2 regions of the Modestobacter lacusdianchii genome follow, and region 1 is predicted to be linked to the other one. Evidence: predicted binding sites of a transcription regulator. Region 1 holds the regulator's gene; the other holds the start of a gene.
What was found. Region 1 encodes LexA, which represses DNA repair genes until DNA is damaged. Its sites were predicted from a motif close to TCGAACANNTGTTCGA; they were not measured.
Positions count from the first base shown of each region.

Region 2: a site for LexA is predicted at 3,773-3,788, ahead of ACJTNH_RS13520 (DUF222 domain-containing protein). Genes of this name have one in related genera too.

Region 1 is NZ_JBJJTJ010000003.1:150,272-157,068, reverse strand. It holds gene ACJTNH_RS03350 (ABC transporter ATP-binding protein) at 1-51, shown strand, start outside; gene ACJTNH_RS03345 (ABC transporter substrate-binding protein) at 105-1,202, shown strand; gene ACJTNH_RS03340 (ABC transporter permease) at 1,246-3,075, shown strand; gene ACJTNH_RS03335 (enoyl-CoA hydratase/isomerase family protein) at 3,072-3,860, shown strand; gene lexA (transcriptional repressor LexA) at 3,919-4,719, opposite strand; gene ACJTNH_RS03325 (LysM peptidoglycan-binding domain-containing protein) at 5,025-5,603, shown strand; gene nrdR (transcriptional regulator NrdR) at 5,884-6,435, shown strand; gene ACJTNH_RS03315 (vitamin B12-dependent ribonucleotide reductase) at 6,539-6,797, shown strand, end outside.
Region 2 is NZ_JBJJTJ010000017.1:45,376-52,172, reverse strand. It holds gene ACJTNH_RS13530 (NRDE family protein) at 1-450, shown strand, start outside; gene ACJTNH_RS13525 (M48 family metalloprotease) at 541-2,199, opposite strand; gene ACJTNH_RS13520 (DUF222 domain-containing protein) at 2,551-3,753, opposite strand; gene ACJTNH_RS13515 (hypothetical protein) at 3,938-4,147, opposite strand; gene ACJTNH_RS13510 (GTP pyrophosphokinase) at 4,979-5,530, shown strand; gene ACJTNH_RS13505 (RelA/SpoT domain-containing protein) at 6,067-6,797, opposite strand, start outside.

The DNA.
Region 1 (6,797 bases):
GACACCACTGCCGCCGCCCCGGCGCCCGCCACCACCCCGACCGCGGCATGACCCCCGGTCGGATGGTCCGTTCCCCCCGCCCCGCCCACCCGAGAAGAGGTCCCGTGTCCACCCATGGTCCCGCGCGCCGCCTGTCCAGCTGTCTGACCATCCCGCTCGCCGTTGTGCTGGTCGCCGCCTGCGGCAACGGCTCCGACAGCTCGGCCTCGGGTGCCGGATCCGGCGGATCGGGCGGTGCGGCGGCCGTCGAGGGGATCGACCCGGCGCTCGTCGAGGCGGCCCAGGAGGAAGGTGGCGTCGTCCTGTACGCCGGCGGGCACACCCGGCCCGGGCTGGAGCTGCTGCAGCAACGGATGCAGGACGTCTTCGGCATCCAGGTCACCTTCACCCGCGAGGACTCCGGCGCGATCGCCAACTCCATCTCCGCGGAGCTGGCCAGCGGGTCGGTCAACGCCGACGTCGTCAGCCTCACCGACCCCGGCACCATGCAGGACTGGGCGGACGAGGGCGTCATCGCCGACGCCGGGGTGGCCAACCTCGACGACGTCCGCGAGGGCCTGGACGACCCGGGCAACCCGCAGGTGCCATACAGCCTGGCCCCGCTGGGGATCATGTACAACTCCGCCAACACCGACCCGGCCGATCTCCCGACGACCTGGGAGGAACTGGCCACCGGGGACTTCGGCGCGGTCATCAGTGCCGATCCCGGGGCCTCGGGCACGGCGCTGGCCTACTACACGATGGTCACCGGCCTCTACGGCGAGGAGTGGCTGGAGCAGCTGGCCGGTCGCCAGGTCGCCGTCACCGACAGCAGCCTCGCGCTCGCCCAGCTCGTGCTGACCGGCGAGGCCGACATCGGCATCCCTGCCATCGAGTCCGCGGTGATCAGCGCCGCTGACGAGGGCGAGCCGCTGGAGATCGCCTTCATGGAGGACGGCGTGCCCTCGTTCGCCTCCGAGCTCGCGATGCTGACGGACGCGCCGCACCCGAACGCCGCGAAGCTGCTGGTCCAGTACCACCTCAGCGAGGACTTCCAGGCCGCGCTGGCCGAACAGGGTGGCCGCAGCGTGCTCGAGGACGGCCCCCAGCCGCCGGACGCCGCCGACCTCTCCGAGGTCACCCTGCTCACCGCTGACCTGTCGGAGATCGAGTCCCGTGGCGGGGACGTGGTCGCGCGCTTCGCGGAGCTCTTCAACCGATGAGCCGGCGAACGAGCGGTCCGACCGTGCAGTCGGGGTGCCGGACATGGCGCTGACCAGCTCGGCCGCCACCACCACGGCGGTCAGCGACCTGGCGGGGGCCCCGCCGGGGGCCACCGCGCCGCCGCGCCGGAGAAGCCCGGGCCAGCGGCGGGGCACCGGCTTCGAGCGGGCGATGCGCTGGGTCTGGGTGCTGGCGATCGTGGCGTTGATCGGCTACCCGATCGCGCAGGTCTTCGGGCAGAGCTTCGTGGCTGACGACGGCGGGTTCACGCTGGGCAACTACGGCCTGCTGGTGAGTGAGCCGCGTCTGGTCGAGGCTGTCCTCAACTCACTGTGGATCGCGGTCGGCACCGTGGTGGGCAGCCTGCTGCTGGGATTGCCGGTCGCCTGGTTCGCGGTGCGCACCGACCTGCCGTTCCGGCGGTTCTTCCGGGGCACCGCGGTGCTCACCTTCGCCGCGCCGAGCTTCATCGCCGCGCTGGGCTGGATCCTGCTGCTCGGGCCGCGCAACGGGCTGCTGAACACGACGTTGATGTCGCTGTTCGGCCTGGAGTCCGCGCCCTTCGACATCTTCAGCCCGTGGGGGATCATCTTCGTCCTCTCGCTGTTCCTCTACCCGCTCGTGTTCCTGCCGGTCTCGGCCGCGCTGGAGGGCATCGACCCGGCCCTGGAGCACGCGGCTGCGAGCTTGGGTGCCTCCCGGCTGCGGGTGCTGCGGACGGTCACCTTCCCCGTGATCGCCCCGGCCCTGATCGCGGGTTCGATCCTGGTCTTCGTCAGCGCTGCGGTCATCTTCGGCCCGGTCGCCATCCTCGGGGCGCCCACCGGCTTCCAGACCATCCCGACCGTGCTGCTGAGCCTCATGCAGTTCCCGCCCCGGATCGAGGCCGCGGCGGTCATCTCGGTGCCGATCCTGGTGATCATCGCCGCGCTGCTGCTGGTCCAGCGGCGCCTGGTCGGCGGCCGGAAGTTCACCGTGATCGGTGGCAAGCCGGGGCGTCAGGAAGTCACCCGCCTCGGGCCGGCGGCGCGGGCCGCCGGGCTGGCCTTCTGCTCGCTGGTCGTCGTCCTCAGCATCGTGCTGCCGTTCGGCATCCTGCTGGCGACGTCGTTCCGGGAGGCGCTGGGCCGGCCGTTCGGGGCGGACAACTTCACCCTGACCGGCAACTACGAGCAGGTGTTCAGCCAGCCACTGATCACCGCGGCGATGGGCAACAGCCTCCTCCTCGCCCTCGCGGCGACGGTGATCGCCCTCGCTCTCGCGCTGCTGGCCTCCTGGCTGGTGCACCGGACCCGGGCCCGCAGCAACGCAGTGATCGCGCCGGCGATGGCCGCGCCGCTCGCCTTCCCCGGCGCCGTCCTGGGGATCGGGCTGATCATCGCGTACGCCGCCCCGCCGTTCGGGCTGGGCGGGTCGATGTCGATCCTGCTCATCGCCTACGCGGGCAGCGCGCTGCCGCTCACCTTCGCCTACGTGCACGCGGGGATGGGGCAGATCGGCGCCGAGGTCGAGGAGGCCTCGAGGAGCCTGGGCGCCTCGTGGGCCCGTACCTGGCGGAGGATCACCGTCCCGCTGCTGCGCCCCTCGTTGCTGGCGGCCGGGCTGCTCAACTTCGTCCTGCTCTTCCGGGAGCTGGAGATGTCGGTGTTCCTCTACACCGGCGCCAACCCCACCATCGCCACCGTCCTCTACAACCTGTCCAACGAGTCGCTGTACCAGCGGGTGGGCGCCCTGTCGGTGGTCATCCTGCTGATCAACATCGTCGTGGCGGTCATCGCCATGCGCCTGCTCGACCGCCGACCGGGTGAGTCCGTCCGGCGCCGTCGCCCCGCTCCGTCCCGCACCCCCGCACTCTCGGAGGAGAACGCATGACCGTGACCACGACCGACGTGGGCCCCGGGGTTCAGCTGCGCTACGAGACCCCGCACATCGCCGTCCTGACGCTGGACAGTCCGCCGTCGAACACGTTCAGCTGGGAGAGCCGGCGGTCGTTCATGAGGGCGCTGGACGTCCTCGACGCCGACGAGCAGGTCCGCTGCCTGGTGATCACCGGCGAGGGGCGGGCGTTCACCGCGGGCGCCCACCTCGGTGAGGACCAGTCGATGACCGACGAGCAGCTCACCGACTATCTGGCCGAGTTCGGCCGGGTGCTCAACGGCGTGCAGCACTTCCGGACGCCGGTCGTCGCCGCCATCAACGGCCCGACGATCGGCGGGGGACTGGAGTTCGCCCTCTGCTGCGACATCAGGATCGCCTCCACGGACGCCTTCTTCGTCGCGGCCGGCGTCAACGTCGGGCTCATCGTGAGCTTCTGGCGGCTGCCGCGCGTCGTGGGGCTAGGGCCGGCGAAGGAGATCCTGCTGACCGGGGCCCGGTACACCGCCCAGCAGGCGCTGAACTGGGGGCTGGTGACCGAGGTGCACGAGCCGGCCGACCTGATGGACGCCGCGCTCGCCAAGGCCCAGCGGATCGCCACCCGGGCTCCGCTGTCGGTCGAGGTCACCAAGCAGGCGGTCACCGGCGCGTTCGAGATGGACTTCGCTCAGGGGCAGGCGCTGCAGACCCAGCGCTTCCTGGAGATGTTCCGGACCGAGGACCACCAGGAGGCGCTCCGGGCGTTCTTCGAGAAGCGGGACGGGGACTACCAGCGGCGCTGAACGGCATTCCCCGAGACGGCCGGCGACCCCGCGGGGTCGCCGGCTGTCGACAGGTGGGTCAAACCCGGCGGAGCACCGTGACCACGCGGCCCAGCACGGTGGCGTCGTCGCCGGGGATCGGCTCGTAGGCGTCGTTGTGCGGCAGCAGCCACACGTGCCCGTCGCGGCGCTTGTAGGTCTTCACCGTCGCCTCGCCGTCGATCATGGCCGCGACGATCTCGCCGTTCTCCGCGGTCGGCTGCTGGCGGACGACGACCCAGTCGCCGTCGCAGATCGCCGCGTCGACCATCGAGTCGCCGGCCACCTTCAGCATGAAGAGGGTGCCCTCGCCGACCAGCTCCCGCGGCAGCGGGAACACGTCCTCCACGGCCTGCTCCGCCAGGACCGGACCACCGGCGGCGATCCGGCCGACCAGCGGCACGTACGTGGGGCGGGGGGTGGCGGCCTCGTCGAGGCCGCTGCCGGCCCCGGCGCCGGCCAGCGCGGCCGGGTCGGCGGCGGGCGCCCCGGGGGTGTCGCCGGGCAGCCGGACGTCGAGCGCGCGGGGCCGGTTCGGGTCGCGCCGCAGCCAGCCCTTGCGCTGCAGCACCGACAGCTGGTGGGCCACCGACGAGGCCGAGGACAGGCCGACGGCCTCGCCGATCTCCCGGACCGAGGGCGGGTAGCCGCGCCGCTCGATGGAGTCGCGGATGACCTCGAGCACCCGGCGCTGCCGCTGGGTCAGGCCGTCGCCGGCCTCGCCGCGGTCGGGGAACTCGCGGACCGCCGCGCCACCACCCGCGACGGCGTCGTCGTCCGTGGCGCGCGTGCGCCGGGAGGAGCTCGCGCCGCCGTCTGCTGTCGGGCCGTCGGCCGCCATGTGTCCTCCTCGTCCGGCTGCCGGGGCAGCGTCTCCGGGTGCCTGTCGACCGGGGCGCCCGGCCGCCGGGCCGGTGGCCGGGCAGGGCGGCCCCGTGTCGATCGCAGGTGCACCGTAGCGGGTTGCACCGGTGTAGTTCAAACAGGTGTTCGAAGAAATCCGGTGTCGAGGGGTGGATCTGTCACTGCCGTGCGGTAGACATCGCACAGACGTTCGAGTCGAACAGGCGTTCGAGTGCACCACCTGGTCGCCCGGTCCCTCGGTCGTCGTCCCGTCCGGCACAGTCAGACAGCAGGAGCGTCCCGATGGTCAGCCCGCAGCGCAGCCTCACCGCCTCCACCCCGGCGTCGTCCCGCCCGGGTCCGGTCCGGCCGGCCTCGGCCCGCCCGGCGCCGGCCCGTGCCGTCGGGGTCCGGGGTGCCCAGTCCGTCGCGCCGGCCGTCGCCCGGCGCGACCCGGCCAGGCCGGGTGGTCGACCCGTCCGGGTCGACGGGGTCGCCGCGGCCCGTCCGGTGCGGGGCGGGTGCGGGCGCGACGGGTCCGCCACCGGCAGGGTCGCGGGGGAGTGGCCGCCGTACGACCTCGGTCCGGCGCCACTGCGGCTGACCGACCGTGGCCGGCGGGTGGCCGCCGGGCTGTCGGTCGCCATCGGTCTGTCGATCGCTGCGGCCACCGTGGTCGTCGTCGAGCTCGGTGACCGGGACGGCGGCCTCCGGCTGGCCGGTTCCTCGACCGTCGTCGTCCAGTCGGGGGACACGTTGTGGTCCATCGCCCGGGAGGTCGCGCCGGAGGAGGACCCGCGGGCGGTGGTCGACGCGATCGTGGAGCTCAACGGGCTCGACAGCGTCGACCTGCTGCCCGGTGCGGAGCTGGAGCTGCCCTGACCTGCCCGGCAGTGGCCTCAGGGCTGGGTGGCAGTGGCGCTCCACGCCTGGTGCGGACGGGGCGGACGCGACGGAGGAAGACGACACGCCGCCCCGGGGTTGCGTACCTGTAGGGGTCGGGAGCTAACCTGACCCCAACATCTTGTGTGACAGAGATGTAGTTCTCATCCACAGGCGCTTCCCCAGGTCAGTCCCAGGACATCCACCGGATGTCCCCCGGTCGGTCCACAGGGAGCGTCGGACGGTCGCTCTCGCGGCCCGCCGATCGAGGAGGTGCCCGGTGCGCTGTCCCTTCTGCCACAGCCCTGACAGTCGGGTCGTCGACTCGCGGGAGACCGACGAGGGGGCGACCACCCGTCGTCGTCGGTCCTGCCCGGTCTGCGGCCGCCGGTTCACCACCGTGGAGGAGCCGGTGCTCGCCGTCGTCAAGCGCAGCGGCGTCAGCGAGCCCTTCGACCGCAACAAGGTCATCGCCGGGGTGCGCCGGGCCTGTCAGGGCCGGCCCGTCGACGAGGCTCAGCTGGCCGTCCTCGCCGCCAAGGTCGAGGACGCCGTGCGGGCCACGGGGTCCGCCGAGGTGCCGAGCAACGAGGTCGGCCTGGCCATCCTGGGCCCGCTCCGCTACCTCGACGAGGTGGCCTACCTCCGGTTCGCCAGCGTGTACCGGTCCTTCAGCTCCGCGGCCGACTTCGAGAAGGAGATCGCCGAGCTCCGGCGGCTCCGCTACGGGGCCACCGGCCGCCCCGAGTCCGACTCCACTGACCCGGAGTCCACCGACCCCGCTGACGGGGCCCCGCCCGGCGACGCCGCCGGGCCCGCCCCGTCCCGCTGACACCGGCGCCCGTGCCGTCAGCAGCACCGACCACCGCCTCCCGACGCCCATCGACGTCGCAGCCACCACTCGCACACCCGAACGCCTTCCAGGGGAGCACGCCTTGACCGAGACAGCCGACCGCGTCGCCACCAGCCGCAACCGCCGCACCGCCGCCAAGGCCCCCACCCGGGGCAAGGGGCTGAAGGTGAAGCGCGTGTTCACCACCGCTGGTGTGCACCCCTACGACGAGGTCGTCTGGGAGCGCCGCGACGTCGTCATGACCAACTGGCGGGACGGCTCGATCAACTTCGAGCAGCGCGGGGTCGAGTTCCCGGCCGAGTGGAGCATCAACGCCACCAACATCGTCACCACGAAGTACT
Region 2 (6,797 bases), on a different contig from region 1:
CCGCTGCTGGGCGCCGTCCACGGGCCCGACTGGACCGCGCACGTCCGGCTCGCCGGGATGGCCGGCTTCCTGCTCGTCCTGGCCGCCCCGGACCGGCTGACCACCTGGGAGTTCGACGGCGACCGGCTCACCGCGACCGAGCACGCCGAGGGCACGCACCTGCTGACCTCCGGCGGGCCCGAGGACCGCAAGGCCGACCGCTGGCTGGCGACCTTCGCGGCCGCGGAGTTCACGGCGGGCTGGCGGGCCCTGCTCCAGGGGCAGCCGCCCGCCGACGACCCGGCGGCCCTGGTGGTGCGGCGGGAGCACGACGGCCGGGTGTTCGGCACGGTGTTCGCCGAGACCATCGACGCCCGGCCCGGGCGGCTGCGCCTGGCGCACAGCCGCCGCCCCTGGGCCGACGCCTCCTGGGACCTCGCCGAGTTCGGCCCTGCCACCGGTCGGCCGTGACCTACGGTCGACGAGCTGCAGCTGCGCCGTCCGCCCCATCGCCCGCCGACGCCGAGGCGCCGATCGGGGCGGCCCGTGCCCGCCCCGGGCTCAGGCGCTGAGCGCCTGGAACATCCACGCGCCGCCACCGACGGCCGCGATCGCCAGCCCGAGGGCGTAGGCGACGATCCACTGGAAGCCGCGCACCCGCGTGCCCTCGGTCGGCACCATCTCCCGCAGCTCCAGCACCGGCGCGGGGCTGCGCCGGTACCAGCCGCGCACGACGACGTCGGTGTCGATGAGGTCGGGGGCCTGGAGCAGCCCGAAGAGGCTGCGGGCGAACGGCCAGGGCTGCAGGTAGAGCACGGGCACGAAGCCGGACTCGTCCTGGACGACGAGGTCCGGGCTCAGCGCGTAGCCGGGGGTGCCGCGGCCGATGATCCGGCCGCGGATCTCGACCGGCAGGCCGGTGACCGGGCTGGCGTCGAGCCGGGTGAGCAGCTCGGTCACCCGGGAGACGGGGCGGCTGGGTGCGAGCGGCCGGCTGAACGCGGTGCGCACGACGAGCGCGACGCCTCCGACGGTGGCCGCCTGGGCGAGCAGCAGCCAGTCGTCCGAGCCCCAGGCGACGGCGCCGACCAGCACCGCGATGAACGGCAGGTACCGGACCGGGAGCTCCAGCCAGAACCGGCGCCGGGCCCGGGTGACCTCGAGGCCCACGCAGGAGCGCGCCACCTCGTGGGCGCTCCACCGCGTCGGGGCGCCGGGCAGGCCGCTGTCCTCCAGCGCGCCGATGCGCCGCACGATCAGCGGGTGGGTGCTGAACAGCTGGGTCCAGCGCGCCCAAGGGTTGCAGGTGTCCCAGCGCAGCGCGCCGATCACCTCGCGCGGGTCGAGGCCGCGCTCCCGCGCGGCCAGGACGGTGGCGCCCTGCGCCTGGTCGGCGATGCCCAGGACGCCGGCCGCCCGCATCCGCTGGTGCCGCCCCTCCACCTTGGCCAGCACCTTCTGCTGGTCCTTGTCCTTGCTCTCCTTGGCCTCCTGCACGGCGGCGGCCAGCTGGGCGTCCACCTGGCCCATGCCGTAGCCGATGGTGACCAGGGCCGAGCACAGCGCGTCACCGTCGCCGGTGACCGAGCAGCTGTAGTGGTCGGCGCCGAGCTCGCGGGCGCGACCGAGGGAGAGCACGACCAGCTGGGAGAGCAGGTAGCCGACGAAGCTGACCACCGCGGGGATGGCCGTGTTCGCGTTGCCGTTGCCGCGGAGTGAGAGGAAGACGTAGTACAGCAGGATCGGCACGGTGCTGGCGATCGCCATGGCCAGGACGTCGTTCTGCTTGACGTGCCCGACCTCGTGGCTGACGACGGCGTCCAGCTCGCGCTCGTCGAGGCGTTCCAGCAGCCCGCTGGTGACGTAGATGCGGGCGTTGCCGCGGGTGTGGCCGAAGGTGAAGGCGTTCGGTGTCCCGTCCTCGACGATGCCCAGCCGCACCGGCTTCAGGCCGGTTTCCGCGCACCGCCGGGCGACGATGGCCCCGACCTCGAGGTCGGTGTCGTAGCGCTCGCCGGTCCAGGCGATCCGGCGGGCGGGGATGAGCCACTGGATCAGGTACGGGGCGACCGCGTACTGCGCGCTGACCACCACGACCGCCAGCACGACCGGCACCCACAGCGGGGCACCGAGAAGCAGGAGCGCGCCCACACCGGCGGCGAGCAGCACCGCGAGCAGGGTGAGCGAGAGGACGGAGTGGCGGAGCACGGTGCCGGTCATGGATCGCTTCCCGGGCGTCGACGACAGAACGTGGTGCCTGGTCCCCCGCGCCCCGCAGCAAGATCACGTAACGCGCCGGGGGTGACGTTGCCGTGGTCCGGGGCCGGCCGCAACCCCCGGCGGGTGACACGGACGACGCGTGGTCCCGCCGGTCAGGCGATATCCGGCGCGCGCCGGTCAGGCGACACCTGGCACACGCCGGCCGGTCCACACGTGGCGCACGCCGGTCGGTCCACACGCGGCGCACGCCGGTCGGGCCACACGCGGCGCACGCCGGCATCCGGCCGCGAGAGAACCGTGGCCGGATGCCGGTGACGAGGAGCCTTCAGTGCCGTGGTGCCCGAGCAGATCTCAGTGCAGCAGGGGCCCGAAGAGGATCTCGGTGCCGTCGGGGCGCCAGGTCCGCCATCGACCACCGGGATCTCGCTCGACCGAGAACCCGTGGTGCACCTTGGTGTGGTGACGTTCGCACAGCAGCGCGGAGTTCTCGAGCTTCGTCTCACCGCCGTGCAGCCAGTGGACGATGTGGTGGACGTCGGCCCACCAGTGCGGCGCACCGCACCCGGCGAACACGCAGGTCTTGTCCCGCGCCACCACTGCCCGACGCAGCCCGGGGGTGACCACCCGGTGCTTGCGGCCCAGGTCCAACGGTTCCCCGTCGGGGCCCATGACGATCCGGGAGATGTCGGCGTCGCAGGCCAGCCATCGGGCCCGCGCGGCGGAGATGCTGGCGCCGAACCCGGTCTGCGCAGCGCCGGGACCGGTGGCCGGGTCGACCGCGTCCTCCAGGTCCAGCTGCAGCACCACGTGCGGCTTCACCGTCCGCAACGTCGGTAGCTCGCCTGACGCCAGCTGGTTGTCGCACACCTGCACAAAGGCATCGGCGTTCTGCTGGGACCGGGTGCGGGTGTCGCCCTTGGGCCGGTCGGCCTGCACGTGCGACTCGATCGCGGTCTGCACCTTCTCCCCACCCACGGCATCGAGCTCGAACCGGCCGGACACACTGCCGTCGGCGTGCTTGACCATGCTGAACCGCCGACCCTCGGTCGGGTCCGGTTCCGGTCCGTCAGGGTCCAGTGCGTCGTCGAACTGCTGCACCGCCTGCGCCAGCGACGCGTGCGGCGCCTCTCGCGCGACGCCCGCCCACACGGCGTCGAAGGCACCCAGGTCGATGCCCTGCTCCTCGGCCTGCGCCCGCTCTTTGTCACCGACCTTGCCGGCGACCACGTCGAACTGTGCTGCAGTCACGTCTCCCGCCGCGAACCCGGCGGCCAGCGCCGGGAAGTGCGCCAACGCCCGCCCCGACCGCACGATCCGATCGGCCTCCCCCGCCGACAGGCGGACATGTCCGATGAACCACGACCGCATCGACTTCAAGCCGTCGTGCTCCACGGCCTGGGTCACCGCCGCGTGCCGCGCCGTGCGGGTCAGCTCCGCGTCCAACCGGTTCCGGGCCGCCACCAGCAACGCCGTCCGGTCCAGCACCTCGCCATCGGTCAACCCGTGCAGGTCGTCGGTGGCGATAGCGTCCAGCGCCGACATCAACTCGCTCACCGAACACCTCCCCACCAGTTCGAACATATGTACGAATTCTAGTGGCAGGTGCGGACTCACACCAGCTGAATCCGCAGGTCAAAGCCCTGTCCACAGATCCACCAAAGGCCTTGACAGGCCACGCGCCGACCCGGTCGTCGACTCGGCGCCGACCAGGCGCTGGTGTCCGAGGGCAGCTGGAGCGTCACCGACGGCTCAGGCAGCCCGCAGGGCCGAGCACCCCGCCGCACAGCCGGTCCCACCGCCGGCTGCCGACGCCGCTGACGTAGTGCTTCTGCTGCCCCGCACCGCCGGGCCCGCGTGGGGTCTCGGGAACCCGGCCGCAGAGCCGGTCGACGTTGGTGTCGTCGCTCGGGTCGTTCCAGGTCCCGTCCATGAACACGGCGAGCTTCACGGTGCCCTCCCCGGGGACTCGCGCACGACTGACCGGCGCTCCGCGGGTGACTGTCCCCGGGCGCCGTCACCCCGGCGTCACCCGCCTGTCACCGCCGTCCGCGTGCGACCGCCTGTCGGGAGACACCACCACGACGGCTTCGCCGAGCAGGCACAGGACGCCGTTCCCATGGAGCCCTACCAGCGCACCACCGATACCAGCGTCAACATCAACACCTGCCTATACGAGGGCCTCGCCCCGACGGCGCCGCCAACCGGGAGCGACAGGGCAACGGTGGCCGATCACTCGGGGGAGCCGTCGCGCTGCGACAGCCGACGGCGCTCGCAATCTCGACTTTGAACGCGTGCCATTCGCGGCGGGGCGGCGCGAGTACCCCGCTGCCACCTACTGGGGCTGACCCACTTTCTGCTCGACCATCACCGCAAGATTCGAGCGAAGGACGCTCGCAGAGTTCGGCGAGGCGTGCGAATCGCCCACCGCCGACACTGGCCGGATGAGCTGTCCGAAACGACTCTGGGTGACAGAATCTCCAAGGTCTTGTCCGCGACGGGTCCACCGCCCGCTGATGGAAGAAGCAACGTGACTGACGCATCAAGTCCTGCAGACATGCGACTGACGCCGCCCACGCCCACGTCGACGTCGACGCCCACGTCGACGACACCAGCTCTATCAGCGGAAGAGCTCGCAGCGAGAGTCGACCGGTTCTATGCAAGATACTCAGACGACTTGGAACAGATTCGCGAAATTTTGAGCTTACGACTGAGGCAGCTTGCTCGCGCGTATACACTGCAGAATGCCTTGCCACCAGAGGCAATAGAAGTGTCCGCACGAGTGAAGTCAGCCGTCAGCTTCAAGCGAAAGCTTGCCGACAAGAATTGGCCCCAGTTCTACTACCCGACAGAAGTCGTCGGCGACCTAATAGGAGCACGCGTCGTCTGCTGGTTCCCGGAAGATTGCTACGGCTTCATCGACTTGATGCGAACATCTTCTCATCTGCAGGTTCACGATGCATTGAGCGATTACACCACGAACCCTAAGCAGTCTGGATACAGGTCGATCCACCTAGATTGCAATGTCTCATACGACAGTGCGCTGCGAGAAGAGGGGAAGATTGCGATCGTTCAAGACGATATGACTTGCGAGTTGCAGGTGAGGACAAAACTCCAAGACGCATGGGCCGACGTTACTCACGAGTTCCATTACAAAGCTCGGCTAGCAGGCGTCGAGGACGACACGCTCGAAGGTTTTATGGCGGACATATCAGCCCGCTTGGCTCTTGAAGACAAGGCTCTCGCGAGGCTGAGAAGAGCCTACCAGCAGATCGCCGACGAAAAGACTAGCTTGGGCGTCAGAGAGGGGTTTCGGAAGAATGACCTTTCCTGACCTAATTCCCTCTTTCATGAGATATTGAGTCGGCTCCCCCGATGCGCAGTCGGGTCGACGTGCCATAGCAGGTCGCCTCTAGATGAGGCCAGCGCCACCAGGCAGCAGGCGATGCCGATTTCGTTAGCGCCCGCCTTATTCCATGGTCAACCTAAGTCAGGATTTTGCGCACGCCTGACGACCTACCCCGACAACGCGTCGAACTCCCGCGAGTTGTCCTGCATCGCAAAATCATTCGCAACGTGTGACGATTCGTTGACGAACTCGCTGGAGGCGGAGCCCCGTTCGGCGTCATCGCTGCCGTACTGACGATCCGGCGCCCTAACTGCGAGACAGCGCACCACCGGTGCCGTCCGCGCGCGGCAGCACCAACAGCGTGAAGGTCGACGCAGCCCTGCCGCGTACCAATCGAGCCGCCCACCGAGCGGGTGGGCGACCTGATCAACCAGGGCTGAACGATTTGGGCGAAACTTCGGGACGCACGACAAATTGTGGCTTAGCCTGGGGGGCTCGGAAAGCGAGCTCCCCTCTCACTCTCAGGATCCTAGATCCAGTCGGCCGTCCAGATGACCCCTAACGAAATTGGTGAAGCGACTGGTGTCCGCGAAGTAGTTCGGGTAAGCGTCGCGAAGCTGGCCGATGCATGCAATGTTGATGAGAACTGCGTCAAGGTTCTCGTCGTTTAGGGCCTCCAATGCGGTCAGCCGCGCTTCCGCATCGGCCAGCGTTTCGTGAACTGTCACCGTGAGCCGACCCTCGCGCCGCTCCAGTTCAAGAGTCAGAGTGTTTCGGCGGTCAGTCTTCGCGTGCTCACCGACGATCGCCGCATAGCCGCGAAGTCGAGTCAGGACGCCGACGCGCTTCTCCAGCCGCGCCAACTCGCCCGCCAACACTTCGGGCGTGCCCTCGGCGCCCGGTACCGAGGCAGTGCCCTCCTCGTGGGCCATCAGTGACGCAACCAGGACGAAGAATCGAAGGAGGTCCGAGTCACCCTTCCCATACTTCAGCTCACTACCCGAGAAGAGGTCCATGGTTTCGACCGCCGTCGCCCACGCATGCTGCAACTGGGTGCGCACTTGCAACTCGATCCGCAGGCCGTGGTACTCCTTCTTCGAGGCTCCGTACTCGTATACAAGGTGGACGCCGCGATAACCGGAACTGCGTGGCCCCGGCCCATCACGCAGGTAGTCGTGGACCTTCTGAACACGGTTCTTAGTCCGCGGAGAATTCACCAGAATGGCGACCAACTCGTCGACCTCGGCGACGG